Regions from separate parts of the Halanaerobium hydrogeniformans genome, predicted to be linked through region 1. Evidence: a T-box and tRNA genes for the amino acid it is inferred to sense, from the RefSeq annotation. Region 1 holds a T-box; the other holds one or more tRNA genes.

Region 1 (16,355 bases):
TCTGAATATAATAGCTTCTGCTTTAAAAACAATTTATTCCTATATAGAAGTTTCAATGGGTATAAATGATCGAGAAGTTGAGAATATTAAAATCAAATATAGGAATTTAGATCATCAATACAAAAAACTAAAAAAGAAACTTGATAATGCACCTGATGACACTAAAAAAAATTATTTAACGTAATAGAAACTCCTATCAATTTAAATTGATAGGAGTTTAGTTTTAAGAGTTATAATATTAATTGAATATTTTTTGTAATTATTATCTTATAGGACAGGCAGCTCCAGTTTCACATGCACCCTCTTCTACTTCTCGTTCTATATATTCTGTTTCATACTTTGTTACTAAAGAGGGATTAAATCTTTTCATCTCTTCTACTCTTTTATTATATTCTTCTTCTGTGATTTCTTCATAAGGCATTAGTTCATAGAAGTTATCACTGTAGGATAGGAATGAAATCCCAACTACATCATCCCAGTTTTCCCATAACCATTCTTCTACATCTTCCCATTCATCATCTTTTACATGAACAGTAATAGAAGCGTTGTGGTCAACATAGTTTTTCATAAACATCTTATATGTTTCCAGCTGGGTAATAGCATCAATGTCAGCTTTAACTTCACCTTCTGGTGCCTTAACCGGAAACTCTATAACTAATGTTTCTGGATCATCTGGATTCTGACCTACTTCTGGATGAATAGGATAATCTAATTCTTCACAGACCCGGGCCAGCGGATCAGATGCAGAAATCCTTACCCTACGTATATAATATGCACTGTGAGAATAATGCAAACCACTAGAAACTGTTGGCATCTGAGTTTGAGTTCCCTCAGGTTTAACCGTGGTCATCAATTTGGGCACATTATCTCCCACATCTTCTGCTATCTCTTTAGCAGCCTTATGTGATACCTCTCTTAACTCTTTTAAAAGTTGTGCTTCCTCTTCTTCACTTAATCCAGCAGCATTTTTCATGTCCTGCCAGCCCGTTACAGAGTTTCCAATCAATCTGTCTCTTTTGTTTATTTGATCCCATTCTGGAAGTTCAAATTCTATTAAAGACATCCTGTAACCGGAACGAGCAGAAAGTTTTTGGGCCTCAAACATGGCTTCTTTATCTAGATTACCTTCTTCATCAACAAATGCCATCACATTTAATGATGTTAAATTACATACTCCTTTGGAGTCCAAGAGAATTTCAGCACAGGGATTAACTCCTTTAAAGTTTTCGCGCCTGCGGCTTGCTTCTACAGCATTAATAAAACCTGGCTCTCCACTAAAACGCATCTGCTTAACATGCCAACTAAGCTGTTCTCGAGAAGGCTTATCTTCATAGAAAATACTGTTATTGCTCATCTGACGGTGAGAAATCTCGGGATTGATAACCCATTCATCATCTTCTTTTATATAAAGATTGCTTTTAGCCTGGGCAATTTCTTTATCTTCTTTAGCAAAAAGACAAATTTGAGATGAACGTCTAACTCCACCAGAAACTACATTTTCTGCTATTATGTTTGCAATATCCATTGCATCGATTGACTTTAATTTAACTCTTTTAATAGAGTCCATTTCTCTATCCGGTTTTTCTCTTAAAAGTTTATCTATTTTAGTGAACATTCTCTTCAAACTTTGATGTCCTGAAGCGGTTCCACCAAAAGTTTTTAGCTTTTCTCCTTTAGGGCGAACAGAATCATAATTAAAGATAATTCTTTTTACAGGACGAAAAGCATGATCAGTTAAAAACTTAAAGTAATATTCTAAAGATTGGATCCAGCCTTCTTTACTGTCACCAACATTTACTTTTACTACATCTTTGCCGTCAAAATCAAAATCTGTATATTCTCTTCTTTCATCTTTAGGTACAGGCTCATAATATTTATGAATAACCTCTATATCTGTTCTAATCTTAGGCAATTTCTCTACATCACGAGGTAATACGCGAAATCCAACACCGCTACCGATCATCAAAAGATAAAATAAATCTTGATAGGCTTTAAAACTATCAATTACTGTAAAACTACAATTGTAATTTGACATCCCATATTTTTTGCTGGATTTGGTTGAGGCTGTCCATAATGTCCTACCAGCTAAAAAGTTCTTTAAATAATAAACATTATCATAAAGCTTTTCTGCCTCTTTTTTAGTAGTAGGAGCTAAAGAACAATTATATTCAACAGCCCTTTTGACTGTTTCCCACCAGTATTCTCTTCGCTGTTCTTCCGGTAACCAGCGAGAATATGTTCTATAATAAATAAATTCTCCCAACTCAGTTGGAAATGGATTAGGCTGATGCTTATATTTGCTTAAAAATTCATTGGTTAACAAGGCTCCTTCTTTATCCTTGCTTTTCCTTTGTAATCTTGACTGCTGTCTTTTACTTCTATATAATATATAAGTTTTTGCAGTAGTCACATAAGCTGATTTCATTAATTCTTCTTCAACTAAATCCTGAATCTCCTCAACCTTTGGCACTTTATCTTTACTGTAAAATTCTTTTTTTAGACTGTTTTCTACTTCAACAGCCACCTTCTCCGCATCTTTCTCACCTGCATCTTCTCCAGATTCAATCATCGCTCTGTGAATAGCCGTCTTTATCTTCTCTCTTTTATATTCTACCTCACGACCATCTCTTTTAATTACTGTCATATCAGATTTGCTCAAATTACCAACCTCCTTTAAATTACTAAATGTACCTGAATATTCATTATAGCATAATTTTGCCTATATTTCAGTATGAATACAGAGTAAATTAGTCAATTATACTTACTTAAAGCACATTAGATACAAATAAAGAAATTTAGCTTAGTTTATTAAATTCCATTAACGATGAATCTCTTCTTTTTTGCCCTGATAAACTTCTACCTGTTCCCAGGTCGGCAAACCTTCGATATCTCCTTTAACAGTAATACAAAGAGCACCAACTAAATTTGCTAGCTCCACAGCTTCTTTTATTGACATCTCTCTCAGTAGACCAGTAATAAGTCCAGCAGCAAAAGCATCTCCTGCTCCAATTAAATCTACAATATTACTTACCTTATAGGGATCTACATGTACTATCTGATCACCCTGATAATATAGAGCACCTTTTGCCCCAAGCTTTAATACAACCAGGGAACCCTCGTTCATCATTTCATAAAAAGCTTTAATTATTGCTTCAGGTTCACTGAGTCCAAGCAGGATTTCTCCTTCTTCAATACCCGGCAGAAGCACATCTACCTGAGGAATTATATTAAGCATTACATTTTTCATTTCTTCTACTGTAGACCATAATTTAAAGCGCAAGTTTGGATCAAAAGAAACCCTTAAACCATTTTTTTTAGCATAATTTAAGGCTCTAAAGAAAGCATTCTGAGCTGAATCACTCAAAGCAGGTGTTATACCTGTTAAATGCATATGTCTGGCTTTTTTTATATAACCTTCATCTATATCATCTGGCTCAAGATGACTTGCAGCAGAATTATCTCTATAATAAAAAACCTTTGGTTCTTTAGTCGTATGCATTTCTTTAATTAAAAGACCTGTTCGATGATCACTATCCTTTTTAACTTGCGAAACATCTACTCCCTCTCCTCTAATAAAAAATTCTACATAGTCTCCTAAAGGGTCTTTCCCCAATTTACTTATCCAACCTGATTTAAATCCTAATCTTTTAATACCAATTGCCACATTGGATTCTGCTCCGGCAATATATTTGGAAAAATTATTTAAATATTTAAGTGAACCCACCTCTTTCGGAGCCATAGCTGCCATGGTTTCTCCTATTGTAACTACATCAATCATTTTGAAACCTCCTTAATTTAAATTTTTTTAAAATATCCTAATTTAGAAAAATATTACTTTAAATGAAAATAAGGCTACAAAATAAATGCAGCCTTATTTTCTATCTATATAATTTATTATCTTTTTACCTTTTAACCCTACCTGAAGCATTACCTGCCGCAAGAGTTTCTACCTCTTTAACACTAACATGGTTAAAGTCACCTGGTATTGACTGTTTTAAACAGGAAGCAGCAGCTCCAAATTCAGCAGCATCCTGAAGGTCTTTGCCTGTAACTAGTGAATATATTAAACCTCCAGCAAAAGAGTCTCCGCCTCCAACTCTATCAATAATATGAATATCATATTTAGCTGATTGGACGAAGTTCTCGCCATCAAATAAAATTACCAGCCAACCATTTCTAGAAGCACTGTGGCTAATTCTTAGATGACTACCAACTAATTCGAGATCAAAACGTTCAATTAACTGGCTTGCAACATCTTTGTAACCATCGACATTGAGATCTCCACCTGTAATATCAGAACCACTTTTAATATTAAATACCATTTCGGCATCTTCTTCATTAGCAATTACAACATCGGTATATTCCATTAGACCTTCCATTACCTGGCCTGCTCTTTCACGGCTCCACAGTTTGGCCCTATAGTTTAGGTCACAACTAACCTTGACACCATGCTTTTTAGCAGCTTTAACAGCCTCTAAAGTAACATCTGACATTTGTTCACTTAGAGCAGGGGTTATACCTGTATAGTGAAACCAGTCAACATCAGCAAAAATTTCTTCCCAGTCAAAATCTGCGCTTTCGGCCTCAGCAATAGCTGAATGAGCTCTATCATAGATAACATTAGATGGTCTCTGGCTGGCACCGTTTTCACAATAATAAATACCTAAGCGATCTCCTCCACGAGCAATATAATCGGTATTAACACCAAAGCGACGAACTTCATTTAAGGCAGCCTGCCCGATTGGATTATCTGGTAATTTAGTCACAAAACGTGCATCCAGACCATAATTAGCAAGTGATACAGCAGTATTAGCCTCTCCACCACCATAAATAACATTAAAACTATCTGCCTGAACAAAACGTTCATGAGCAGGTGGTGTTAAACGCAACATAATCTCTCCAAAAGTTACAACTTTCTTAGACATAATATTAAAACCTCCTGATAATTTTTGAAATTTTACTTCATTTCTTCTCTAGCTTCTTTAATCAACCTTACAAATTCTTTAGCAGTTTTTGTAACCTGCTCATAATCTCCAGTTTTTGCACCTTTAGTTAAAGAACTTCCCACACCAACTGCATAACTACCAGCTTTAATCCATTCCTTAACATTATCCAGGTTAACTCCACCTGTAGGCATTAAGGGTGCATGAGGTACCGGGCCTTTAACCGCTTTAATAATTTTTGGACCAAATAATGTTGCCGGGAAAATTTTAACTATATCAGCCCCAGTCTGCATAGCATTTACAACTTCTGTAACAGTCATTGCACCAGGCATAACGGCCTTCTGATAGCGATTACACAAAGCAACGGTTTCCTTATCAAAAGAAGGAGAAACAATATATTCAGCACCAGCTAAAATACAAGCCCGAGCTGTTTCTGCATCAAGCACAGAACCTGCTCCAATTAAAATTTCGTCTCTACTGTATTCATCTGTAAGCTCATCAATTACATCGATTGCACCAGGTACAGTCATGGTGATTTCAATAGCTTTGATTCCACCTTTTTTCACTGCCTCTGTAATTTTTATTGCCTCTTCAGCATTTTCAGCTCTCACAACAGCAACAATTCCACTTTCTTCAACTCTTTTTAAATCATCCCACTTACTCATTTAAAATCCTCCTTTAATCTTTTAGAGATAGTTATAACGAACAACAAAACTTTTTGTTTCTAATAGTAAAACGCAGTTTTATTTTTATCTCATTAACTATATTCTAGACTGACTTCAATACTCCTTCTTTTTTTTGAAAAAAATTTAAAAAAATAAAAATCCCCTTTTACTGCAGTTAAATTTTATCTTTTTAACACTACAGCAAAAGAGGATTGATTAATCTTTTATCTATATTAACTTGTTGATTATATTTTTGCTATTTAATTAGATCTGTTCCCATATATGGTCTTAAAACCTCGGGAACTGTTACACTTCCATCTTCATTTTGATAATTTTCTAAGATAGCTGCTAAAGTCCTACCTATTGCAAGTCCAGAACCATTTAAGGTATGCACAAATTCAGTGCTGGAATCAGGATCTGGTCTATATCTTATTCCTGCTCTTCTGGCCTGAAAATCTTCAAAATTACTGCAGGAAGATATTTCACGATAGGTTTCATAAGCAGGCATCCAGACTTCTAAGTCATAGGTTTTTGCAGAAGAAAATGTTAAATCACCTGTACATAAAGTTACAACTCGATAAGGAAGTCCTAGCTGCTGAAGTATATCTTCTGCATCAGCAGTTATTTTTTCTAATTCCTGATAAGAGTCATCTGGCTTTACGAACTTAACCATTTCTACCTTATTAAATTGATGCTGTCTGATTATTCCTCTGGTATCACGGCCATGTGCACCTGCCTCTGCTCTAAAGCAAGCACTATAGGCACATAAATATTTTGGCAGTTCTTGAGGCTCCATAATCTGATCCCTATACATATTTGTTACAGGTACTTCTGCAGTTGGAATTAAATAATAATCAAGACCTTCAAGTTTGAACATATCTTTTTTAAATTTAGGCAGTTGTCCAGTGCCTGTCATACTATCTGCATTAGCAATAAATGGTGGGAAAACCTCTTCATAATCATGCTCAGCTGTATGATAATCAAGCATGAAATTAACTAAACTTCTCTCTAAACGAGCTGCAGCTCCCTTTAAGAAGGTAAATCTACTTCCAGTAACCTTTGCACCTTTTTCAAAATCAAGTATATCTAAATCCTCACCAATTTCCCAGTGAGCTTTAAAATCGAAATCAAATTCTGGTGGCTCTCCCCAGGTTCTCACTTCTTTATTATCTTCTTCATCACTGCCAACAGGTACAGACTGATGCGGAATATTAGGAATGCTTAACAACACACAATCTAATTTTTCTTCTACCTCTGCAATTTTTTGATCTAATTCTTTGATTCTACTTGATACTTCCTGCATTTCAGAAATAAGCTCAGAAGCATCTTCTCCATTTCTTTTTAATTCACCTATTTTGTCAGAATTAACATTACGTTTATGTTTTAGCTGCTCAGCTTCATAAAGCAGATCACGCCGCTTTTCATCAAATTTTTGAAACTCTGGTATTATAGAATCCATGTTGCGCTTGGCAAAAGATTCTTCTACCAGCTCTGGATTTTCTCTGATAAATCTCATATCTAGCATTTTTATTCCTCCTCTTTATATTCTAAAAATAAAAAAACTCCTCCCTATAAAAAGGGACGAGGATTTCCCGTGGTGCCACCCTAATGACAAATTAACTGCCGCTTAAAAAGTTTTAACGGACTTCTCCGGTTTGGATTACTCAGAAAATTCTTTTCTTCCTTACAACTCCAGGCTGGATTCGAATATTTAGTAGGCTGATTTTCAGCAGCCATCAGCTCTCTGGTTTTTTCTACTAAATATCTACTATTGCCCTTCTAAGTTTTTAGTCTCTGGCTATTTATTTCTTAAATTAATTATATTACAGCAAAATTTTAAATTCAAGTTTATTCTATTACTTCTTTATTCGATTGGTAAAGTGTTGGCAGCATCAGGCATAATATATGCTGGGGGTAATTTACCTAAGTCATTTTCCACTATCTCTAAACCAGCCTCTAAAGTTTTTACAACTCTAATGCTGGTGGTGCTCAGCTGCCTTTGTTCTAATTCGCTTATTAAGATACAGTTTATATCTTCTATTTTTGAAGTAATTAAATAACCTACAAAACGAGCAATTGTAAAGTTTCTGCGTAAAAGCATTTCTCTCTCTAAATTATTTTTGCAGTTCTGGATAATCTCTTTAACTTCTGGATGACCTATGCCTTCTTTGCCCTGACCCATTAAAAGTAAATAACCACCCTTTTTGACGGCTCTAACTGAATTGATAATTGCTTTTGAGATCTGATAAAGATTCATATCCTTGGGGAAACCCCCACAGGAAGCAATTACTAGCTCAGCTTTTTCATCAATCTTTTTAGCAAACAAATCAGTTGTAATCTGACAGCCTTTTTGATGGGCTTTAAATAAACCACCTGCAACTGCTGCTGAAATCCCTCCTCTGCCATCAGGAATAACATTGAAAATAAAATCAACATTATTTATCATTTTGGCAGCTTCTAACATATCCAGATGAACTGGATTATCTGAAAGATTATTGCTGGCAACACTTTTTTTGATTCCTGCTCCCTCTTTTTCGGCCAGAGATAAAGAATGATTTTTCATAATAGATTGATAAGCTGCAGTTCCAGGCAAAAGTGATTTTCTGCCTCCTGAAAATACAGCCAGAGGGTGGAAAACGATCCCGCCAGTTAAAATAACTCGATCATTTTCTAAAATATTTTTATTAACTATAACTTCTGTTCCATAGCTTGTAACTCCTACTTTGACTAGATCTTCTTTTTTAGTTGAGTCATGATCTATAAACTTAAAGTTTTTATATAATTCTTCCCCAATCAATTTTTTGATTTCAGTTTCTGAATGAGGACGGTGAGATCCCCCAGCACAAAGCAGGCTTATATCTTTTGCTTTAATTCCACCCACTTGAAGTTCTTTAATTATAAAGGGAAGAAACTGATCAATTTTCTGCCAGGATCGTGTTAAGTCAGAAATTACAATAACTGCTGTTTCTCCCTCATTTACAATCTCGCTCAGCCTGTTAGATGCAATCGGTTCAGCAAGTGCTTTTTTAGTGATCTCTGCCAAAGAAGATTGATTAATTAAATTAGCCTCAATAATTTTCTTAATTTTAACTTCTTCTATATTAAAATTTAATTTTTTTTTGCCATATTTTAATATAATATCCTGCAATACTTTCATCTCCCATTATTTTTAATGAAAAACTCCTAATTTAATGGAAAATAAACCAGGAGCTTTAAATACATCTTTATTTATTTTAGAGATTTATAGTGATTTCAGCATCCTCTCTGAGTCCAATAATGAATTCATTCCAGAGCTGATTAGCTCTCTGAGAAAGCATTTCTTCTTTTAATTCGTCTTTAATTTCAGCAAATTCTCTGCTACTACCATCACGATAATCAGTAATTTTAATAATATGAAATCCAAATTGAGTTTCTACAGGACTCTCACTTACCTGTCCGACTTCAAGCTCTTTAGCAGCATTCAAGAAAACTGCATCTATACCTCTATCATCAGCTGCAATAAAGCCTAAATCACCACCATTTTCAGCAGTCGGACCAATAGAATGTTCTTTAGCCATTTCGGCAAAGTCTGCTCCAGACTCTATTTGAGTTAGTACTTCTTCTGCTTTATCTGCTTCATTAAACAAAATATGGCTGATTCTGTATTCTGCAGGAATTGCAAATTGAGCTTGATTTTCATTATAAAATTCTTCTACTTCTGCATCACTTATGGTTATTTCTTCAGTAATATCTGTTCTTAATTTTTCTATAAAAAATCTGTCCATATTACTTTCAATAAGCAAAGATTTATATTCATCTAAAGAAGCAAAACCCTCCTGCTGAAGAGCCATTTCTAATTGTTGATCATTGAGATTGTTCTGCTGTTTAATTCCAGCAATCTGCTGATCAATAATTTGATTAATCTCCTGATCACTTACTTCTAAACCTCGATTTTTTGCTTCCTGAACCATCAATTTTGTACTGATTAATTGGTCTAATTTATATCTCATAAATTCCTCAATTAATTCCTGGCCAGATTCTGTCTGTAATAATACTGTTCCAAATTCTTGATTAGATTGCAAAATATCCATTAATATTTCGTTTAAAGCTGCAAATCCCTCTAATTCCTGCCTGGAAATTTCTTCCCCATTAACAACTGCTGCAGGACCTGTCTGATCTAAACTCATTGTATTTTCAATATTTTGTGCCATAGCTGACATTGAAAACACTAAAAAAATAATAGCTGTTAAAACAAAAACCTTCTTAATAAAAATCATCTTAACACTCCCTAATTTTTTAAAATAATTTTTTTAAATATTACTTTATTATATCAAAGATTAATCATTAATGAAACCAATCAATAAATTTATAATCAATTTTTAATGGTATTTCTTCTATTAAATTAAAAATTTTTATATTTAAAACAAAAAAGAAGGCCTTAAGGCCCTCTCTTTTGCATATTATCTTTATTATTTATTAGGAAAATTTTCTTTAAGCATTTTTTAATTTAGGTTTTGTAACCCTTAACATTAATGCAGTTACTAAAGTACCAGCAACTATCGCTACTGCATATAATCCCAGATTAGTTACAACTCCAGGAATCGGTAGGACAAAAATACCACCATGAGGCGCTCTTAAGCCTGCCCCAAATAACATTGATAAAGCACCAGTAACTGCTGAACCAGTCATTATTGAAGGGATTACTCTTAATGGATCAGCTGCGGCAAATGGAATTGCTCCCTCAGTAATAAAGGATATTCCCATAACCCAGGCTGGTTTTCCTGCTTCAATTTCCTGTCTGGTAAATCTATCTTTAAACAATACTGTTGCTAAAGCAAGGCCAAGTGGAGGTGTCATACCTGCCGCCATAATTGCTGCCATTGGAGCAAAAATATTTGATCCCAGCAGACCAACACCAAATGTATAAGCTGCTTTATTTACAGGTCCTCCCATATCAAAAGCCATCATAGCTCCTAAGATTAGACCAAGTAAAGCTGCATTAGCATCTGTCATTCCTTGTAGCCAGCTCTCTAAACCTGTCATTATTGCTTCTACAGGTGGTCCAATCAAATAGATCATTAATAGACCAATTATTAAACTAGCCAGGAAAGGCAATACCAGAATGGGCATTAAACCTTCTAAGTTTTTCGGCAAAGAAATCTTTTCTTTCAAAAACTGAGTTACATAACCGGCTAGAAAACCTGCTATAATACCACCAAGAAAACCTGCTTCTAATTGACTTGCCAGCATACCACCGATCATACCAGGAGCAATACCAGGTCTATCAGCAATGGAGAATGCAATATAACCCGCTAAAATTGGAACCATTAGAGCAAAAGCTGCGTCTCCACCAATCTGCATTAAAGCTGCAGCAAGAGTCCCTGATTCTTCAGCCGCATCAATACCGAAAACAAATGAAATAGCTATTGCCAGTCCACCTGCCACAACAAAAGGTAACATAAATGATACTCCGGTCATTAAATGCTTATAAGCTCCGGTTCTTTTCTGCTTTCTTTTTGCTTTTTCATCGTCAACTTGAGCTTCTAAGCTAACATCTTCTTTAACTTCACCTTTTTCAGCACCTTCTAAAGCATTCTTAATTAAAGTTTCTGCATCATTAATTGCATCTGCTACAGCAACCTCTTCTATATATTTACCAACAAATCTTTCATGACTTACATTTGTATCTGCAGCAATTATTACAGCATCTGCTGCTTTAATATCCTCTTCAGACAATTCGTTTTCAACCCCAACAGAACCCTGGGTTTCAACAGATATTTCTACATTCATTTTTTTAGCTGCTTCTTCTAAAGACTCAGAAGCCATATAAGTATGAGCAATTCCTGTCGGACAGGAAGTTACCGCAACAATTTTTTTCTTTTCACTCATTATAAATCCTCCTTGGTTTTTAACTTCAATCTTTTAGTAATTAAAATAATTACTTGACGAATAATCAATAGAATAAATAGAAAATAGAATAAATAGACCGTTTAAATTAAATTGCTTCTAAAATACCCATTACCTCTTCTGCACTTTCTGCTTCTAAAAGGCTGTCTCTAAAATCATCATGGACCAAATTTCTTGATAGTTGAGCCAATATTTTCAAATGTTCATTATGAGATTCTTCTGGAACAGTGATTAGGAAAAATAAATAACTTGGTTTTTCATCCATTGATCCATAATCAATACCTTCACTTGACCTACCAAATGCTACAGCAGCTTTTTTAACCGCATCACTTTTAACATGAGGAATTGCAACACCTCTACCAACACCTGTTGTTCCTTTTGCTTCTCTTTCCATTGCCTTTTTTACAACTTCTTCTTTGTCACCAACAATGCCATTTTCAACCATGATATCAATCATTTCTTTGATTACCGAATCTTTGTCCTTACTCTGCAGCTCCATCTTAATTAAATCCTGATTAATAAATTCGTTTACTTCCATTATTACACCCCTTTAATTAATAGATTTTCTTTACTTTAATAGTGTTTCTTATTTCATTAAGCTGCTCTTTGGTAACATTTTCTATAGAGCCGCTTTTTACAAATACAGTTGCTAGTGCTGAAGCATAAACTGCTGTCTCTTTTAAAGAAGAATTTTTATCAATTTCTGCTGCCAGTCCAGCAACCATAGTATCACCTGCACCTACGGTTGTTTGCGCTACTTCTACTTCAGGAGTATAAAGTCTGTATGCCTCATCTTTTGAAGCAATAAAAGCACCTTCTGCTCCTAAAGAAATCATCACAATTTTTATACCTTTTTTTAACAAGTATTCAGCTCCCTTTTTAAGGTCAGCATCACTCTCTATATTCGTTGATAGAAGATTTTCTATCTCAGCTAAATTTGGTTTTACTAAATATGGAGCTTTATTAATTGCTTGTTTAAATTCTTCACCTGAACTATCAAGAATCACTTTTGCATCTTGTGTAACAGCTTTTTCTATCAATTCTGCATAAATATCTTTATTTACTCCTTCAGGAAGACTGCCAGAAAGAACTATAGTGTTATCTGCGGTTAAATATTTATCAAGATTTTTTTTGAATGCTTTTATATCTTTTTTTGTTACTCTTCCTGTTTCATTTATTTCAGTTTCTCTATTGCTGTTATTTTCTTTGATTTTAAGGTTCTGGCGGGTATTAATATTTGACCACTGAAAATCAGTTTTTACACCTCTTTTTTCAAGATAATTATTGATTAAATTTCCGTTATCTCCTCCAACTATTGCTAGAGCTGTATTGTCAACTCCTAAAGCACTAAGCACTTCAGATACATTGATACCTTTCCCACCTGCAAGAGCTTTTGCATCTTTTACTCGATTTAATTTTCCCAATTTTAATTTGTCAAGAATTATTATTTTATCTACAGCTGGGTTAAGAGTTACTGTTAAAATCATCTTTTCACCTCCCTGTTAAAATCTTGTTACGTCAAATCTAAGCTTTTATAATTTGAATATTTTTCTCTTTTAAAGCCTTTTCTTTTTCTCTGGCCAATTGATCTGTTATTATAAAATCTATCATATTTAAATCAGCAAATCTGCAAAAATATACTTCTTCCCACTTAGATCTGTCGAAGAGAAAAAAATTTTCAGCTGCAATTGAAACTGCAATTTCTTTTATCTTTGCCTCTTTAGGGTCTGGAGTTGTAGCTCCAGCTTCCAAATTAAATCCATTTACACCAATGAAAGCTTTATCAACCCTTAATTTCTCTAAAAAATCTTCTGCCATTGGACCTATCATTGCCTCAGTTGTTTTTTTGAAACTTCCTCCGACTACTACAAGCTCACAATCTATTTCCGAATCTTTGACCCTCTTTATTATGTGATGGGCATTGCTAACTATGGTTAAATTGTTTTTTCCCTTAAGGTGGTCAATAATATTTCTGGTAGTTGTTCCTGCATCTATATAAATAGTATCTCCATCTTTGATAATTTCTGCTGCTTTTTTACCAATAGCTGCTTTTTCGCTAGCAAAATGGTCTTCTTTTTCCTTATAAGATGGTTCTAATTTGCTGCTTCCACTTAAAATTGCTCCGCCATGAGTTCTTCTTAAAAAACCTTCCTTTTCTAACTCACTTAAATCTCTTCTAATTGTTGCTCGGGAAACATCAAATTCTTCACTTAATTCATTAACACTCGCTCTTTTACTGTTTTCCAAAGTCTTTATTATCTCTTTTCTTCTTTCTTCGGCAAACATAATTAAAACCTCTTTTCGTTAGTGATTGTTTGTTTTTGTTTATGTTCAATTATGATTATATAGTATTGAATTTTCTTTGTCAACATAATTTTCAAAAAATTTGTTAGAAAATCAAAAACGAGCCAGTAAATTAATACTGACCCGTTTTTTAATACGCTTTGTTTTTTTAATTTTTTTTGATTATTTCAGCAGATTCTATAGAAGATAATATTTCTTCCATCGAATTGCCCATTCCTGACTCAACAGCTGCAATAACAGCTCCTTCTACAAATGGGGCATCTGCTAAATGTATTTTTTCTCTGACCTCATCATCAAGCCAATCCAGTACCATATTTACACTCATTACAGCACTACCTAAATCAGCCAGGATGATTAAGCCATCACTTTTATCGATCTCATTAACTGCAGATTCTATTGCATCTGGATTTGTACCAAGATCTCCAGCTTCTGTTCCTCCAACTGCAACAATTTCCACATCACCCTGTTTCATCTGTTCTGCTAATTCTTTAGTTCCCTTAGCAATCTCTACACTGTGGGAAACAAGCAAAATATTAACCATCTACTCACTCCAATCAATTTAAATTAATTAGTCTTTGTATTTATATAATTCATCTACTACTGTTTTAATCATTAAATAACTTGAAGTAGCTCCTGGATCCTGATGGCCGATACTTCTCTCACCTAGATAACTTGCTCTACCTTTTGTAGCCTGCATCGGAATTGTGGCTTTCATACCCTCTTCTGCTTTTGCTTTGCATTTTTGTAAGGCTTCTTCTAAATCATCACCATTCTCTTTGCTTTCTTTGAGTGCATCTACAGCAGGAATTATAGCATCTAACATTGTTTTTTCACCCTGCTCAGCCTTACCTCTTTTTTGAATTCCATCAACAGCAGATTGACCGATTTCTATAAGTGAATCAACTGTAAAATCGGCATCAGGTATTACCTTGCTTATATAAAGGAAAGCAGTTCCATATAGAGGTCCTGAAGCACCTCCAACAGTAGAAATCAAAGTCATTGCTACTGATTTAAGTAATTCTTGATTTGTTTCGAAATTATTACCATTTATTTTTTCTTTAACTTCTTTAAAACCTCTTGCCATATTAATTCCATGGTCACCATCACCTATAGCAGAATCTAATTTTGTTAGATGCTTCTTGTTTTCAATAATTACATCTGCTATTTTATCCAGAATTTCTTTGCTTTTCTCAGTCACAAATAAGTCCTCCTTAAATAACTATCTTGAATAGCTTATTTCATTATATTAATTTCTGTTGGAGCATCTAAAAGTTCTTTCATTTCATCATCAAGTTTAAGAAGTGTTATAGAAAGACCAGCCATTTCTAATGAAGTCATATATTCTCCAACAAATGTTTTATAAATATTAATTCCTTTTTCTTCAAGAATCTGATTGGCTCTTCTATTGGCAACAAACAGTTCCATTAATGGTGTTCCACCCATACCATTAATCATCAATGCTACATCATCACCAGATTGATATGGAATATCTTCAATAACACTACCTAATAGTTCATCAACAATATCATCAGCTTTCATGATTTCAGTTCTTTCTGTTCCTGGTTCACCATGAATACCAATACCTAATTCAATTTCATCTTCATCTAAAGTAAAGGTTGATTCGTCAGCAGAAGGAACACGGCAAGGATATAAAGCCATACCTTTGGTTTTAACATTTTCTATAACTTTTTCTGCAACTTCTTTTACTTCGGCTAAATCTGCGCCAGCTTCTGCTTTTGCACCAGCAATTTTATGAACGAAAATAGTTCCTGCTACACCACGTCTACCTGTGGTATATAAACTATCTTCTACAGCAACATCGTCATCTACAACTACATGGTCTACTTCGATGCCCTCTGCTTCAGCCATTTCAGCTGCCATTTCAAAGTTCATAACATCACCAGTATAGTTTTTAACTACTAAGAGAACACCTTTTCCACCATCTACTGCCTTTATTGCTTCAAAAACAGCATCAGGAGTAGGAGAAGTAAAAACATCACCAGCAATTGCTCCATCTAACATACCTTCACCAACAAATCCAGCATGAGTTGGTTCGTGACCGCTTCCACCACCACTTACTAGAGCAACTTTTTCATTGGGGCTATCTTTTCTAACAACTACATTATAGCCCTCAATCTTGGTCAGCTTATCTGGGGCGGCAAGAACTATACCTTCTACCATTTCCTCTACAACATGATCTGGATTATTAACTAATTTTTTCTTCATAACTAAACTCCTCCTTTTATTATTTTAATTTATTTTTAAAAAATATAAATTTCTCTATTTTTGTCTTGGAAAGTTTAATTAATTCTATTAATGCTCTCTCTTCATCATAGTAATTTTATCATATTAATTTTAAATAATCAAACAATTAAGAACTTATAAAATTATTAAAAATTAACAAATATAGTAATTTATTATAAAGAGAATTTAGCTATGGCAAAATATTAAATACTTCACCATAGCTAAAAACAAACCATCTTTCAAATTTTATCCAATTATAAGGCTATTCTTTAATTAATCTGCTAATGCTGCAACAAGCTCTCTACAATAGGCA
Region 2 (16,355 bases), 370 kb from region 1:
AATCATAATCGATATCAAGTTTTTTCCAGAGTTCTTTAAAGCTTGCTACTATTTCATCTACATATTCTTTGGTGTCCTTACCTTCTGCTGCTGCTTTACGCTCTATTTTTTGCCCGTGTTCATCAGAACCGGTTAAAAACATGGTATCATAACCATGCATCTTCTTATAGCGAGCGATGGTGTCAGCAGCCACAGTTGTATAGGCATGACCAATATGTAATTTATCACTTGGATAGTAAATCGGGGTTGTAACATAATATGTATCTTTACTCAAATTTATCATCCTCTCTCTTGTATTTAACTGCTTAATCTTTATCGACAGAAATTGCGATTGCTATTTTATAAACTTCGCTTTTTGGCATTTCACGTAATTTGGCCACTTTTTTTATGGCCTCTTTTTTGCTGATTCCACTTGCCATCAAAAGTTTAAGATGCTCTAGAACACTGAGTTCTTCCCAGCCTTCACTTTCTTCTTTGATCTCCTGGCGGCCAGCTATGACGACCACGATCTCCCCTTTTATCTGCTGGTCTTTAAGCTCTAAATAAAGATCGCTTATTGTTCCATAATATTTTTCTTCATGCATTTTGGTTAACTCTCTGGCCACAACGGCCTCTCTCTCAGCAAGTTCCGAACTGAATTCCTGCAGATCTTTTAAAGTATCCTTTAACCTGTAAGGAGATTCATAAAAGGCTGTGGTTTTTTTCTCAAGGGAAAGCTCCTCGATAAACTGATCTCTTTCTTTACCTGAGCGGGGTATAAAAGCTCTGAAAACAAAAGAAGAAATATCAAGCCCGGAAACTACAAGAGCTGCCAGAAAAGCACTGGGGCCAGGAATCGGTATCACTTCGATCCCTTCTTTTACTGCTGCCTTGATTAAAATCTGACCCGGGTCAGAAACGGCAGGCATCCCTGCATCACTTAAAAGGGCTATATCCTGTTCTGAATGCAGGCGTTCTATTAATTCTTTGCTTCTTTTTTGCTCATTATGTTCATGATAACTCAGCATTTTTTTCTCTATTGAAAAATGATTTAAAAGTTTTTGACTGCGGCGGGTATCCTCACAGGCAATTAGATCTACCTTTTTAAGAATATTAATCAAGCGCTGACTGCTGTCTTCTAGATTGCCGATCGGGGTACCACAGATATATAATTTTCCTTTAGCCAACTAAGAATCCTCCCCATAAATCTCTTTTAACTCTTCGGTATACTGACTGCTGTCTGGCTGATAAATAATTAAAACCGGTTCAACTCTTAACCCCGGTTTTGCACCAAGTTTTGCCTGCAGCAAAAAAATATCTGCTTCTTTATCCTGACGGGCCTGAACAAAGCGCAACTTTTTAGCCTGACAGTTGTACTTAGCCAAAAGCTCTATTACCTCGGTCAACCTTTCGACCCTGTAAACAAGATAGAAAAGCCCACCAAATTTTAAAAGATGAGCTGCAGCTGCAATAACATCTTCTAGCTCTGCATGGATCTCATGTCTGGCAGCAGCTAAATACTTGTTAGCTTTTATCTTACCAGCATCTACAGGCAGATAAGGGGGGTTAGAAACTACAACATCAAATGAGCCAGCTTCCATTTCTTGCTTAAGCGGGCAGAGGTCCTGATTGATTATTTTTATTTTATCATCCATCTGATTGAGCTCCACATTTCTTTGAGCTAAATCTGCCAGCGGTTTTTGAATTTCAACCCCACTAACCTTTACCCCCTGATTTTTATAGGCTAAAAGCAGGGGAATAACTCCACTACCTGTGCCGAGATCGATTACATTATCTCCCCTGCGTAGTTTAACAAAATTTGCCAGCAAAACCGAGTCTGTACCAAATTTAAAAAAACGGTTATCCTGAATTATTTCAAGTTCTTCTTCTATTAAATAGTGAATCTCTTCCATAAAACTATTTCTCCTTACCCTGATTTTCCATTAAATTTAAACAAAAAAGACAATCTCCCTTTCTCTTTTCACCAAAACTTAAGGGACAGACATGATAACCTTCATCATAGATCCTGATCAAATTACTGTAACCCTCTTTTTTTACTACAGCTTCTTCTGCCTTTTCTTTAAAAAGCAGACTTTTGAGTTCGTCATTTTCTCGCTGTAGTTCTTCATTTTCCTGATAAAGTTGATAGGTAATGTCCTTAAGTTTATGGAAACGAAGTGAGAGTGCCTCTATCTGTTCCTGAAAATGGGCAAGGGTTTTAAGTATTTCCTGATCCATCATTACCCTTCCTTTCAATCTCTTTCATAATTTTCTAAATCATCTACCTTGATTTCCAGGTCATCTTCTGTTCCAACATCAACAGTAACTGTGTGTTTGACTAAATTGCGGTCTACAACCCTGGCTTTACCCATCTCAAGTTCTACCTTTTCACCTATATTAGGCATTTCTTTTTTCAATTTGCGGTAGGTTGTAGCTTCATACTGCAGACAGCACATTAAGCGTCCACATAGTCCTGAAATTTTGGAAGGATTTAATGATAAATTCTGTTTTTTTGCCATTTTGATAGATATAGGCTGAAAATCACGCAAAAATGTAGCACAGCAGACAGGAAGTCCACAGGGACCTAAACCACCAAGCATCTTTGCTTCATCCCTGACACCGATCTGTCTTAATTCTATTCTGGTTTTAAAAATTGCTGCTAAATCTTTAACCAGTTCTCTAAAGTCAATCCTGCCGTCTGCTGTAAAATAGAAGATGATCTTATTGTGATCAAAAGTATATTCCACATCGATCAACTTCATGAGCAGTCCATGTTCATCAATTTTTCTATAGCAAATATCATAGGCTTCTTCTTCAAGTTCCTTGTTTCTCTCATGTATTTCTCTATCTTTTAAAGTTGCCTTTCTGATTACATCTTTAAGAGGTGCAACTATCTCCTCTTCTGTTACCTCTTTTTTTCCTACAACTACTTCTGCATATTCTATTCCGCGGGCGGTTTCGACTATTACATTGTCCCCGGCTTTTATTTCAATATCTCCTGGATCAAAATAGTATATTTTGCCAGCTTGTTTAAAACTTACTCCAACTACCGTATACATTAAATTATACACCTCAATTATTATCTATTCTGAATCAGGCTGGCGCAGTTTAAAAAATAATACCTGCAGGCTCAGTTTGGCCCTTACATTTCTGTTGATATATTCCTCAGTCCTGGCTATTAAATCCAGTTTATTAATAATCTCATTTTCTTTCATATTAGCTGCGAGCCTTTTTAATTCTTTCAGATAATCCTTATTTTTTACCGCTTCTAAATAATCTTGCTTAATCATCATTATATCGCGATACCAGTCTGATAGCAAATCAAAGCAGGGGAAGTCTGCTTTGAGTAAAGAAGTTAATTTTTTAGTTAGTTTAAAAATTTGAATGGTGTTTTTTTTATCTATATCTGTTAAAAAATCGTAAATATCTTTTCTTTCTTCAAAAAAGTTTTCTTTTTCTGCTGCAGCCAGGGCCTTCCCCGGACTGCCCTGGGCAGTTCTACTTAAAATTTCTGCCTTTTCTGCTGCTATTCCCTTTTCAAGCAGCAGCTTTTTGATTTTACCCTGGGCCAGATTTTTTAGTTTTAGCTGCTGACAGCGGGATATTATCGTAGGCAGCAGTCGGCTCGTATCCTCTGCCAGCAGAATAATTGTTGCAAAAGAAGGTGGGTCTTCTAAGGTTTTCAAAAGACTGTTGGCAGCTTCTTTGCTCATTTGATCTGCTGACTCTATAATATATAGCTTTTTTTCGCTTTCATAAGGTTTGTAGGCGATTTCTTTTTTCAGTTCTCTAATTTGATCTATGGAAATAATATTTTTGTTCTCCAGAATAGAGATTATCTTAAAATCGGGATGGTTTTGATGCTCCATTTTACGACAGCTGATACATTTATCACAGCTGTCAAGTTCTTCTTCCCGGCAAAAAACTGCCTTCGCGAACTCATAGCCAAGTTTGGATTTTCCAATTCCAGACTGACCGCTGAATAGATAGGCATGACTAATCCTTTGTTTTTCCATCTCATCCTGAAGTATTTCTACAGCATCTTCCTGTCCTAAAATAGAATCAAAACTCATAATTCAACTCCTCTACAGCTTAACAAATTGCTCAACATCTATAATAAAGACTGTTGCTCCACCAATTTTTATTTCCATCGGAAAAGAATAATAACCTTCCAGTGAATTAGCCACAGGTGACATAGGTGCAACCGTTTTGCTCCTTGCCTGACACTCTTCTTTAATGATCTCTAATACCTCATCAACATGTTCTCTGTCAGAACCGATTATAAAAGTGGTGTTTCCCTCTCTTAAAAATCCACCTGTTGAAGCCAGCTTGGTAGCCTGAAAACCTGCAGCTGTCAAAGCTTCTAATAGATCTGCAGCATCATGGTCATGGACTACAGCAATTACCATTTTGATGGTTTTACCTGCTTCTGCTCTTTTTCCCATTAGAATAACCTCCTGGTAATTATATTTTTGACCTCCTGATGAACCTCTTCTTCAGCCAAATTACCATCTACAAGGGCAAATCTATCTCTCTTTACCATCTCTAAATAGGCCTTTCTAACTCTCTGATGAAAAGAATCTGCTTCTCTTTCCAGGCGGTCTCCATTTAAATCAAAACTGGAGGCCCTTGCTCTCTTTAAACCTTCAGCAATAGCTACATCCAGAACAAAGGTTAAATCAGGCCAGCGGGAATCAATAACCCAGTCGTTGATCTTATATACCAGCTCATAATCCAATCCTCTTCCAGCTGCCTGATAGGCTAAATTAGAATCTGCAAATCTATCTGAAATCACTACTTTACCGGCTTTTAAAGCGGGTTTAATAACATCCTTAAAATGCTGAGCTCGATCTGCAGTATAAAGGAGAATTTCTGTTCTGTAATCCATATCCTCATGAGCGGGATCAAGTAATAATTGGCGGATTTTTTTACCCAATTCTGTTCCTCCCGGTTCTCGGGTAATCACGACTTCTTTGCCCTCTTTTTTCAAATAATCACCCAAAAGTTTAATCTGGGTTGATTTCCCGGAACCTTCTATCCCCTCAAAAGTAATAAAAAAGCCTTCTCCCAAAACAGCCAGCTCCTCTCTAAAGCTTTGTTAATATTATCTCATTGTATAATAATTATACAATATGCAGGCATTTATTGCAATAAAAGAAAAGCCCGCTCCAGTCCAGCTGTCATTAAACTGACAGCAGCTAAAGCCGAGCTCATTTTTAAAGATTATTTTGCTTTTTTATCATGTTTTTCTTCCAGGTATTCAGCAGCTTCAATGGCAGCTTTCGCCCCACTCCCTGCCGCGATCACAACCTGTCTGTAATCAGGGTCCTGCACATCTCCTGCTGCAAAAACACCTTCAAGATTGGTACGCTGCTTATCATCTGTAATAATATATCCGTAATCATCTAATTCCACAAAACCATTTAAGCATTTAGTTCTCGGCTGATGACCGATTGCGACGAAAAATCCATCCACATCTAAATCAGATTCTTCTCCTGTCTTATTATTAAAAACTCTTATTCCTTCTAATTTATCTTCACCATGAAGGTCTTTAACTTCTGTATCCCAGACTATTTCTATATTGTCCAGGTTTTTTACCCTATCACCAAGTCTTTTAGCTCCTCTAAATTTATCACGACGGTGAATAATATACACCTTAGAGGCAAATTTAGATAAAAAGGTTGCCTCCCATAAAGCTGTATCTCCACCACCAACTATTGCAACATCTTTTTCCTTAAAGAAAGCTGCATCACAGGTAGCACAGTAAGACACACCATTACCCCGAAGCTTATCTTCTTTCTCAAGGCCAAGGGTCTTCGGTTCTGCACCTGTAGTTATGATTACCGTTTCAGTTTCATATTCTTCCATATCAGTTTTAACAATATAATTATCACCTTCAGGCTTTAGATCTTCAACACTTTCGTATTCTAAACGAACATCAAAGTTTTCAGCCTGTGCTGTCATCTTTTGGGTTAATTCAAATCCTCCGATCGGTTCGGGAAAACCAGGATAATTTTCTAATTCAGAAGTAGTTGTAATCTGACCCCCTGGCTCAGGTCCTACTAAAACCAGTGGATTCAAGCCAGCCCTTGCCCCATAAATTGAAGCAGTAATCCCTGCTGGGCCTCCACCGATTATTATTAACTTTTCTTTTTTTCTCTTTTCTTCACTCATCACTAACGCCCCCTGTAATTAAAACGATTATAATAACAAACCACAACTATAAGAATAATATGCTTTGCTAAAAATTTCTGTTAAGTTAATAACAATGGTCCAAAACATATACCTTAATCATTAAAGCTGTAGTTAGGAGCTTCTTTAGTAACTTTTACATCATGAGGATGACTTTCTCTTAAACCTGCTGAAGATATTCTAAGCAGCTTAGAATCTTTGATTAAACTCTCTATATCAGGAGTTCCACAGTAACCCATCCCAGATTTTAAACCACCTACCAATTGATAAATAGTTTCCGAAAGTGTACCTTTATATGGTACCCTTCCCTCTATACCTTCTGGAACAAATTTTTCTGTTTCGGTTTCTTCTTCCTGGAAGTAGCGGTCCTTGCTTCCCTGTTTCATAGCACTAACAGAACCCATACCTCTATATACCTTAAAACTTCTTCCTTTATAGATTTCCAGTTCTCCAGGACTTTCTTCCGTACCGGCTAAAAGGCTTCCAATCATAACCGAATGAGCACCTACAGCTATGGCCTTTGTTATATCACCTGAATATTTTATACCACCATCTGCAATAACAGTTTTTCCATATTTATCAGCTGCTTTGGCAGCATCGTTAATAGCAGTAATCTGTGGTACCCCAACACCTGCTACAACCCTTGTTGTACAGATTGAACCTGGACCAATCCCAACCTTTACTACATCTGCCCCAGCTTTGATGAGATCTTCTGTAGCTTCTGCGGTCGCAACATTACCGGCTATTACTGTTAAGTCAGGATATTTTTCTTTAATAATTTTAACTGTATCGATAACCCCCTGAGAATGACCATGAGCAGTATCAATTACGATAATATCTACTTTAGCATCTACCAAAGCAGCAACCCTATCCATGGTATCATCTCCGGTACCGACAGCTGCAGCAACCAGCAGCCTTCCCTGCTTATCTTTGGAAGCATTAGGATATTTCTTGGCTTTTTCAATATCCTTGATGGTGATCAGACCACTCAATTTGCCATCTTCATCAACTATGGGTAGTTTTTCTATTTTATGTTCTCTCAATTTAGCCTTTGCCCCTTCAAGATCTGTACCAACCGGAGCGGTTACAAGTTCTTCATCTGTCATAACCTCTGAAACCGGACGATCATAATCTTCTACAAAGCGGAGATCTCTGTTTGTTAAAATACCTACCAGAATATTGTCCTTATCAACTATTGGTACACCGGAAATATGATATTTTGACATCAGTTCTTCAGCCTCACTGATCAAAGCATCTGGTGAAAGAAAAAATGGATCGATAATAACTCCACTTTCTGATCTTTTTACCCTGTCAACCTCTGAGGCCTGTCTTCTAATGGACATGTTCTTATGGATAACACCCAATCCACCTTCTCTGGCCATTGCGATCGCCATATCAGCTTCGGTAACAGTATCCATTCCAGCCGAAATAATAGGTGTGTTTAAATAAATATCATCAGTTAACTTAGTTCTAGTGTCTATATCTCTCGGGACTACATCAGATTTCTGTGGTTGTAATAAAACATCATCAAAAGTTAAAGCTTCTTTAATTATTTTATCCATTACTCTACCCCCTGTATTATTTCTTAAAATTTATCCATTACCACCCTGTCATAATAATGCAAAATGTCTTTATTAAAATGAAATTTTTAACTAATTTATCAATAATTACTACTATTCTATAATCTAATATTTTATGTATTTTAACAAAGCCAGGTCCCAATGTCAAGCGGCTGAATTGATATTGTGATTATCTTATCATAATCGCAGATTAAATCAGCTTGGTGAAATTTCACCATAAGAGAAAAAAACAATATAGAAAAAGAGCCCGACTAAAGGCTCCTAAAATTTGCTTATCTGAAATTATATTTCTCGGCGGCCTTCTAAAGCCTTAGAAAGGGTTACCTCATCTGCATATTCTAAGTCTCCACCAACTGGAATTCCGTGAGCAATTCTGGTCACTTTTACCCCAAGTGGTTTGATCAACTTTGCCAGATACATAGCGGTTGCATCTCCTTCAGCATTAGGATCAGTCGCTATGATTATTTCTTCTACCTCGCCTTTTTCTAAACGGGGCATTAAGCTACGGATTTTAATTTGATCAGGGCCGATCCCATCCATCGGTGATATTGCTCCATGTAAAACATGGTAAAGCCCATTATATTCTCCAGTTTTTTCCATAGCAACCACATCACGAGGACTTTCTACCACACAGATTATTGAAAGATCACGCTCATCTGAGCTGCAGAAAGAACAAATATCACCTTCTGTTAAATGATTACATCTTGAACAGTAATTGATCTTATCCCTGGCTTCAATCAAAGCATCAGAGAGGGTTTTTACCTCATTTTTACTCTGGCCGAGAATATAAAACGAAAGTCGGCGGGCAGTTTTAGGCCCAATACCGGGCAGTTTACTCAGCTCGCCAATTAATTTTCCCATCGGCCTGGGATAGGGATTCATTACGGCATCCCTGGTAGATTCATCCCACCAGTTACCTTACCCATTTCTTCATTTACCATTTCTTGCATCTCACGCATTGCCTGGTTAACAGCTGCTAAAATAAGGTCTTCCAGCATTTCTACATCATCTGGATCTACAGCATCAGGATCGATCTGTAAATCTACTAATTCCTGCTTACCATTAACAACAACTTTAACGGCTCCACCACCGGCAGTTGATTCTAAAGTTTTTTCTTCAAGTTCTTCCTGCATCTTAGCCATCTTTGTCTGCATTTGCTGTGCCTGTTTCATTAATTTTTTCATATCCATTTTAGTTGCCTCCTTTTTTTTCTAAAATTGTTTCATCAACTTCAATTATCTCTCCAGAAAATATTCTGGCAATTTCTTTTATGCCAAAACTCTGATTTTTATCTCTTTGAGAGCTTTTTTTGGCTGAAGTAGAACTTTGAAAGTTAGTATTTTCTCCAGCTGCTTTATCACTTCTACTTTGACTGCTTTTTTGCTCATTTAGCGATTTTTTTTTATAATCACCAAGTATAAATTCTAATTCAACATATTGATTTAAAAGACTGCCGATAACATTAGAGATCAGGGACTGATTTGACCTTGCTCCCTTAAAGTGAAATTTTTTGTCTTCTGGAAACACGATGATGATCTTTTTGCCTTCAACAGCAGTTGGTTCAGCTTCTCTTAATAAAGCCTGAACTGAAATATCGCGTTTTCTAATTTCACTTAAAAGCTTTGCCCAGTAATTTTTTACTTTTTCCAGGCTGAGATCTCCTTCGGCAGAATTAGCTTCCTTTTGAGCTGGTACAGCCTTTTTTTGCTCAGGTTGAGCAGCTTTTTTATTTTGAGTGCTTTCTGCTTGAGTTTCTGCTTGCTTGCTGCTTGATTTTTTAGCTCTGTTTTCAACTTCTGGCTGAACTGGCTTTTGAACTTCTTTGTTGACAGCTATACTTCCTTTTTGCAGCAGATCATTTAATTTAAATTCCAGCTGAGAAAGTCTGGCCTCAAGAGAAGATTCTGCACTCTGCTTACTACTTAATTTTATAACACTTATCTCCAATTGTAAACGGGGGCTTGCACTGGAACGCAGTTTTTGCTTCAATTTAGCAAACTCATCTATAATATTGGTGATCCGAGTTGTGCTTAAATTGGCGGCAGCATCTGCCAGCTCTTCTAAATAACTCTGGGAGTACTCTAAAATACCTGAGTTAACCCCACACTCTTTTATTAAAAGCAGTTCTCTACAGTAAGCTACCAGTTCATCACTAAATCTTTCTATACCTAAACCAGCCTCAAGCTGTTTATCCAATAACTGCAGAGCTTTTTGACTCTGATTTTTGCTTAAATAAAGTAAAAATTCTTTTAATTTATCCTTATTAACCCTGCCCAGCATCCGGGCGATTTCTTCAGCGGCAAGCTGACCATCACTAAAAGATATTGCCTGATCTAAAAGGCTTATTCCATCCCTCATACCACCTCGAGCACTGCGGGCTAATATATCGAGAGCTGCTGCATCTATCTCATAACCTTCCTGCTCAGCTATATATTTTAACCTCATTTTTATATCTCCCAGGCTCAGTAAAGTAAAATCAAAGCGCTGACATCTGGACATAATGGTCGTAATAACCTTATGAGGTTCTGTAGTTGCCAGGATAAAAACAACACTATCAGGTGGTTCTTCAAGAGTTTTTAAAAGGGCATTAAAAGCTCCTGTTGTTAACATATGTACTTCATCGATTATATATACCTTATACTGTCCTTCTCCTGGATAAAATTTAACCTTTTCTCTTAACTCCCTTATCTCATCAATACCCCTGTTAGAAGCAGCATCAATTTCGATTACATCAAGTGAACTACCACTGCTGATCCTCTGACAGGAATTACACTCTCCACAGGGTTCTAAATCAGCTGCTGGATCTGCACAATTTAAGGCTTTAGCAAAAACCTTGGCAGTAGAAGTCTTACCTGTACCGCGAGGTCCGGCAAAGAGGTAAGCATGGGCCACCCTATCATTTTTTAAGGCATTTTTTAAGGTCTGGACCACATGATCCTGACCGATCAAATCTGTAAAATCTTCCGGCCGATATTTTCTGTAAAGAGAGAGAAAGGACATTTAATTCACCCCTAAATTATTATTATATAACAAAAACACCCTATTCCGGGTGTTAGAAAAAGATGGCCGCACACCTCAAATCGAGTTCCCCCTCCCAGGCGTTACCCTGGCAGTTGGCTCGAACCAGGCACCCTCGCGGCACATGAAGCGACTTACTTACCGCTGCTTCCTCCCGGACCTGACGGAGTTCATAAGACTTCATTGCGCGAGACCCAATTGTCAACACTACTTAACAGGGCCAGACCCTGAAAGAGAAAACCCTCAATGAGGCATCAATCCTGCTGTAGCGGTTTGCAGGTTACAGGGCACCGCTAACACCCCATTTAGTGCGGCCAAACTTTAAAAATCTATAAAATTTTAATGGCGGAGAGGGAGGGATTCGAACCCTCGGTAGGTGAAAGCCTACACCCGCTTTCCAGGCGGGCCCCTTAAGCCAGACTCGGACACCTCTCCAGTTTGGAAGTTAGAATTTAGAGATTAGAAGTTGGAAGTTGGATGAAAAATTAAGTACTATCACTCCAATTCTAAGTCTCCACATTTTAAGTTTATTTATAATTCTATGAATTCTCAGAAACGAACTGCCTTTTGGCGGAAGGAGAGGGATTTGAACCCCCGAGGCATATCATGCCTACTCGATTTCGAGTCGAGCGGTTTCAGCCAGACTCACCCATCCTTCCGTTATCTTAACTCACGGAAAAAATCTTTTAATAGCTGAGCGGCTTCTGCTTCCATAACTCCAGATACAACTTCTACCTGATGATTAAAACGATCATCACCCAGCAGTTGATAAAGACTTTTAACAGCTCCTGCTTTAGGATCAGCTGCTGCATAAACAAGCCTTTTTATCCTTGACTGCAAAATAGCTCCTGCACACATCGGACAGGGTTCTAGAGTTACATAAAGCTGGCAGTCTTCCAAGCGCCAGCTAGCCTGTTCTTTGGCAGCCTCTTTAAGGGCAATAATTTCGGCATGAGAAGTTGGATCTTGAGTTTGCTCCCGGAGATTAAACCCGCGACCAACTACTCGATCATCACAAACCACAACTGCACCGATTGGAACTTCTGCCCTTTGATAAGCTTTCCTGGCTTCAGCCAGGGCCATCTGCATATATTTCTGATCAAAGTTCATAGAATGTCTCCTGTATTTTTTGATTCAATTTTTCCTGCAACACAAACCATTATAACAGCTGATTTTGCATTTTGCAAGTGCTTTTTTCATTTAAGAAAAAAACTAATTTTCAAGCACTCCAATGGGCAGCAAAAGCAGTGGCTCATGATTTTCACTACCCAGAATAGATCTAACTTCATTTTCATCAAAAGCTCCTATCACAACACTACCCAGACCTAAATTTTCTGCCATCAAAAGCAGATTCTGGGCAGCATGGCCAGCTTCCATATGAACATAGCGCTCTCCTCTTTCTCCATAACGCCTTATAGTCCTCTCAAAAACAGCTGTGATAATAATGACCGCCCCTCCATCACCAACAGCAGATTGATTTAGGGCAGCAGCTTCCAGCTCAGCTGATTTAGCTTCTGAGCTAACTTCCAGCAAAGTATTTTCTGCCGGCTGATAATGGTAAATCCCGGCATCTATGTCCTCTACATCTTTTACAGCAAGAAAAATTTCTACTGCATCTGTTGCCCCGGCAGAAGGAGCAGCCCTGGTCGGCCCACTGATACCATCAACGGTAGTTCCGACTGTAGACCAGAGCAGTTTGGAAATATTATTAAAAGATATTTCTTCAGCCTGATAATCCCTAATCGATCTTCGAGCATAGATCAACCCTTCAAGTTCGGATTCTCTGATCTCAACTTCGGCTAATTCTACCTGATCACCATAAGAAAGGCTGTTCGCACTTCGACCGCCATCTCCATAGAGATAAAAATAAAGGAACATTACAGCAAATAAAAGAACTGCAAGCAAAAAATAATAGCCAAAACCACGAAATTTTTCAAAACCGGCTTTAAAGTTCATAGTACCTCCCCCGTTAAAGATTTTAAATTTTGCAAATATTTAGAGTATAAGTTAGTAATTCGACAAATTACCGAGTTAGTTTAATCATATGCTCATTTTAAAGAATTGACTTTTAGTCAGTTTGGCACTATAATGTAGTTACAAGGTTCTGAGGAAGTCCTAAAACGGATTGTTCGAAAGCAGTATTTTGAAATTCTTATTTAAGTAAATTTGCTAAGATTTAGGCGTAAGATCAAAGCCTATGAATTTACTATTGGAGATGACCAAAAGAATATTACTAAGGTATAGCTTTCTTTAGTAATAAATCTTAAGGAAATCAAAAATAGTAAAGGAGGACTAAATTAAAGCAAAAAGAAAGAATAAGAAAAGTAAAAAATGCTACACTACGAACAAGAAGTTGAGAAAGATTCGTCAGAACCTTGTTATTTTTTTGCCTAATTTTAGCTTTTTAAATTTATCTAAAACTGTCAAAAAACTCCATCCAAGCTATGTATTGGGTGGAGTTAAATTGTCTATTTATTTGGGTGGTGAGGTCCACTAATGGTATCTATTCAATTTCTGATACTGTTTTTTTAAATGCTCTATATTAAGTGTATTAACTTTTTTTAGAATTTCATCATACATGATTCTTGTCCGTAATACTTCTAAGTCTGCCTCAATTTTATCCAGCTTTTGATCGAGAGAATAATTTGAACAATCTTCTGTCATTTTATTAAATTCGGATTTTTCACTCATTTTAACCAACACTTCAGCAAACTCAGACAATTCTCTGCTGATCTCATCAACTTTTTTTAATTTAAAATCCATTTGTATCCCCTCCATTTTTGTATTCCCTCCATTTTTTAATCACAATTCCAATTTAAGACATTTTTCACAAAGTTGATAAATAAAAAACAGGGCTTTTTCCAAATTACTTAAATCCTCTGAATTATAATCTGAAATTACCCTGTTTAATTTTTAATATCTTTAATTAAATTATTTTGCTTTAATCTATTATTATTATTAATTATTTAGCTGTAGAATTATTATAACATATTTAAAGCTAAAAATATAGCTAAAAAGTCGAAATTTGTGATATTTTTGCTTTTTTTTATAATTTTTGTGTCATTTAAGCTCTAAAATCAGAATTTTTACTGTTGAGAGTTAATCTATTTATAGGCTTTGATTAGATCTACAATTTTCTGAAGTTCTTCATTACTTAAAGCAGGATGGACAGGTATTGAGATGATTTCTGCTGCTACTTTTTCTGTGACTTCAAAACTGAGTTCTCCATAACCAAGCTTTTTATAATAGGGCTGTTGGGTAACTGCAGAAGGATAGTGAATACTGTTACCTACCCCATTTTCACTTAAGTAGCTGGCAAAATCAGCCCGATCTTTTACTCTTAATGTGTACTGATGGTAAACATGTTTTTTATTAGCTGCTTTAGATGGTATTGTCAGCCAATCGAGATCTGCTAAGTTTTGATTAAAAAATTCTCCATTCTCTATTCTTTTCTGGTTAAAAGCTGCTAACTTTTCTAGCTGAGCTAAACCTATTGCTGCAGCCAGATTTGTCATCCTGAAGTTATAACCCAGAATATCATGGCTGTATTTTTTTGACTGACCATGATTAATTATTTTGGCAGCCTTCTGATGTAATTCTTCCTGATTTGTTAATACTATTCCACCTTCACCAGTTGTCATATTTTTGGTTGGATAAAAGCTAAAGGTTGAAAGATCACCAAAACTACCGACTTTTTTACCATCAAACTCCGCTCCATGGGCCTGTGCACAATCTTCTATTAAAATCAGATCATATTTTTCTACCAGCTCCATTATTTTGTCCATATCACAGCTTAAACCGAAGAGGTGAACTATCAGCAGAGCTTTAATATCTGGATCTTTTTTCAGGGCAGCCTCTATTTTTTCGGGATCTATGTTATAACTATCTTCTTTTATGTCGACAAAAACAGGTTCTGCTCCTGTATAAAGTATAGAATTTGAGCTGGCAATAAAGGTAAAAGGTGTTGTTATCACCTTATCTCCTTCACCAATACCTGCGGCAAGTAATGCTGTATGTAAGGCTGTTGTTCCACTCGAAACTGCAGCTCCATAATCACAACCGATAAAATCGGCAAAGTTTTTGGAGAAATTATTCACATATGAACCAGAAGCTAACATTCCACTGTCCATTACTTCTAAAACCAGTTCTTTTTCTTTTTTATTAACCAGAGGTTGGGCGATTGATATCATATATCTCTACTTCCTTCCTTTACTATAGATTCTTTTTTGAATTTTTTTAGTTAAACTTAGTGCTTCCAGAGCATCATTTGCATCTATCAGAGGTCGTGTTCCATTTTTTATTGAATTAATAAAATGTTTCAGCTGGCTTTTAAGTGGTTCTTTTTCTTCAACTATTATTTCTTCCAGCTCTGTTTTAGGCTGTTTTTTCTTGCCACCGAGCAATTCTCTCTTCTTTGTCACCAGAATTTTTCTCTGTAGATAATCCAGCTCAATATATGAGTCTTCGGTTGTGATCGTCAACTCTCTCACCTTTTTTTGAGTTATTCTACTTGCCGTTAGGGTGGCAACCGCACCATTGCTCATCACCATATTTGCTACAGCATAATCGATCAATCCATCAGAATGAGTTATTTTTCCATAAGCTTCAATATCAGAAATTGGACCGGAAACGATAGAATTGACTACATCTATGTCATGAATCATTAAATCCTGAATAACATCGGTATCACTTATACGGGGATCATAGGGACCCAGCCTTTTGCTATCAAGAGCTATTACTTTTTTATCTTTTAAGACCTCTGGTAAGGCCAGTACCGCCGGATTAAATCTCTCAATATGACCAACCTGAACTACCAGACCTTTTTGTTCAGCCTTTTTTATAATTTCTTCAGCTTCTGCAATCTCAGCTGTAATCGGTTTTTCTATTAAAACATGAACATTTCTTTCTAAAGCCGCCATTGCAATATCGTAATGGGTAGAAGTTGGAGTAGCAATATTTATAATATCAACCTCAGCAAATAGAGTTTCCAGATCACCATAACTTTTTACTCCATAGCTTTGAGCAATCCCTTCTACTCTTTTCTGATCATTATCATAAATACCTATAAATTCACATAAATGTTTTAATGAGAGATAATTTCTAACATGATGTTCTCCCATACTGCCGACCCCAATTACACCAACTTTTAATTTTTCTGTCATATATATCCTCCCTCTTTAAATTAAAAACTAAAATTTCAGTTATTTTAAGCCTAACTATAGTAATTATAGCAAAAAATCAAGGCAAATGATAGAACTTTTAGGCTTTTTTTAATCAGATTCTAATTTGTATTATTAGCATTTTTAAGTTAAAATTATATTAGGTAGAAATATATTGATTTAGAATTAATGGAAATTCATGATAATTTAAATAAATTAGATTTAAAAGGAGGTTTTATTATGCACCGTATAAAAACATTTTTACTGATGTTTTCTTTAACCCTTATCTTCCTTTTCTTAGGAGGTTTAATTGCTGGTGAGGATGGCCTTATTATGGCTTTTGTTTTTGCCATGGTGATCAACTTTATCAGCTACTGGAAAAGTGATAAAATTGCTATTAAAATGACGAAATCGCAACCTTTAAGTG

What was found. A T-box is a leader RNA that pairs with one kind of tRNA and senses whether it is charged. The one in region 1 lies ahead of serS (serine--tRNA ligase), so its partner is inferred to be a tRNA-Ser.
Region 2: it encodes a tRNA-Ser, which carries the amino acid that the T-box ahead of serS (serine--tRNA ligase) is inferred to sense. The anticodon was not compared.

The regions. Positions count from the first base shown of each region.
Region 1 covers NC_014654.1:21,592-37,946, reverse strand. The annotation lists gene HALSA_RS00175 (hypothetical protein) at 1-184, shown strand, start outside; gene nrdJ (ribonucleoside-triphosphate reductase, adenosylcobalamin-dependent) at 263-2,659, opposite strand; gene HALSA_RS00165 (sugar kinase) at 2,819-3,778, opposite strand; gene HALSA_RS00160 (sugar kinase) at 3,903-4,925, opposite strand; gene HALSA_RS00155 (bifunctional 2-keto-4-hydroxyglutarate aldolase/2-keto-3-deoxy-6-phosphogluconate aldolase) at 4,958-5,608, opposite strand; gene serS (serine--tRNA ligase) at 5,865-7,133, opposite strand; T-box leader at 7,183-7,399, opposite strand; gene HALSA_RS00145 (nickel-dependent lactate racemase family protein) at 7,473-8,765, opposite strand; gene HALSA_RS00140 (peptidyl-prolyl cis-trans isomerase) at 8,842-9,864, opposite strand; gene HALSA_RS00135 (PTS fructose transporter subunit IIC) at 10,079-11,476, opposite strand; gene HALSA_RS00130 (PTS sugar transporter subunit IIA) at 11,583-12,032, opposite strand; gene pfkB (1-phosphofructokinase) at 12,049-12,981, opposite strand; gene HALSA_RS00120 (DeoR/GlpR family DNA-binding transcription regulator) at 13,019-13,780, opposite strand; gene dhaM (dihydroxyacetone kinase phosphoryl donor subunit DhaM) at 13,947-14,339, opposite strand; gene dhaL (dihydroxyacetone kinase subunit DhaL) at 14,367-14,996, opposite strand; gene dhaK (dihydroxyacetone kinase subunit DhaK) at 15,032-16,024, opposite strand; gene HALSA_RS00100 (type 1 glutamine amidotransferase domain-containing protein) at 16,316-16,355, opposite strand, start outside.
Region 2 covers NC_014654.1:390,777-407,131, reverse strand. The annotation lists gene metG (methionine--tRNA ligase) at 1-274, opposite strand, end outside; gene rsmI (16S rRNA (cytidine(1402)-2'-O)-methyltransferase) at 306-1,166, opposite strand; gene HALSA_RS01775 (tRNA1(Val) (adenine(37)-N6)-methyltransferase) at 1,167-1,892, opposite strand; gene HALSA_RS01770 (initiation-control protein YabA) at 1,897-2,217, opposite strand; gene HALSA_RS01765 (PSP1 domain-containing protein) at 2,232-3,038, opposite strand; gene holB (DNA polymerase III subunit delta') at 3,063-4,052, opposite strand; gene HALSA_RS01755 (cyclic-di-AMP receptor) at 4,065-4,424, opposite strand; gene tmk (dTMP kinase) at 4,424-5,050, opposite strand; gene trxB (thioredoxin-disulfide reductase) at 5,203-6,153, opposite strand; gene guaB (IMP dehydrogenase) at 6,267-7,733, opposite strand; gene recR (recombination mediator RecR) at 8,034-8,633, opposite strand; gene HALSA_RS01730 (YbaB/EbfC family nucleoid-associated protein) at 8,633-8,941, opposite strand; gene dnaX (DNA polymerase III subunit gamma/tau) at 8,943-10,751, opposite strand; RNA gene ffs (signal recognition particle sRNA large type) at 10,818-11,083, opposite strand; tRNA gene HALSA_RS01720 (tRNA-Ser) at 11,113-11,204, opposite strand; tRNA gene HALSA_RS01715 (tRNA-Ser) at 11,338-11,428, opposite strand; gene tadA (tRNA adenosine(34) deaminase TadA) at 11,430-11,879, opposite strand; gene HALSA_RS01705 (SagB/ThcOx family dehydrogenase) at 11,982-12,725, opposite strand; gene HALSA_RS01700 (hypothetical protein) at 13,263-13,532, opposite strand; gene HALSA_RS01695 (DegT/DnrJ/EryC1/StrS family aminotransferase) at 13,874-14,959, opposite strand; gene HALSA_RS01690 (Gfo/Idh/MocA family protein) at 14,966-15,931, opposite strand; gene htpX (zinc metalloprotease HtpX) at 16,169-16,355, shown strand, end outside.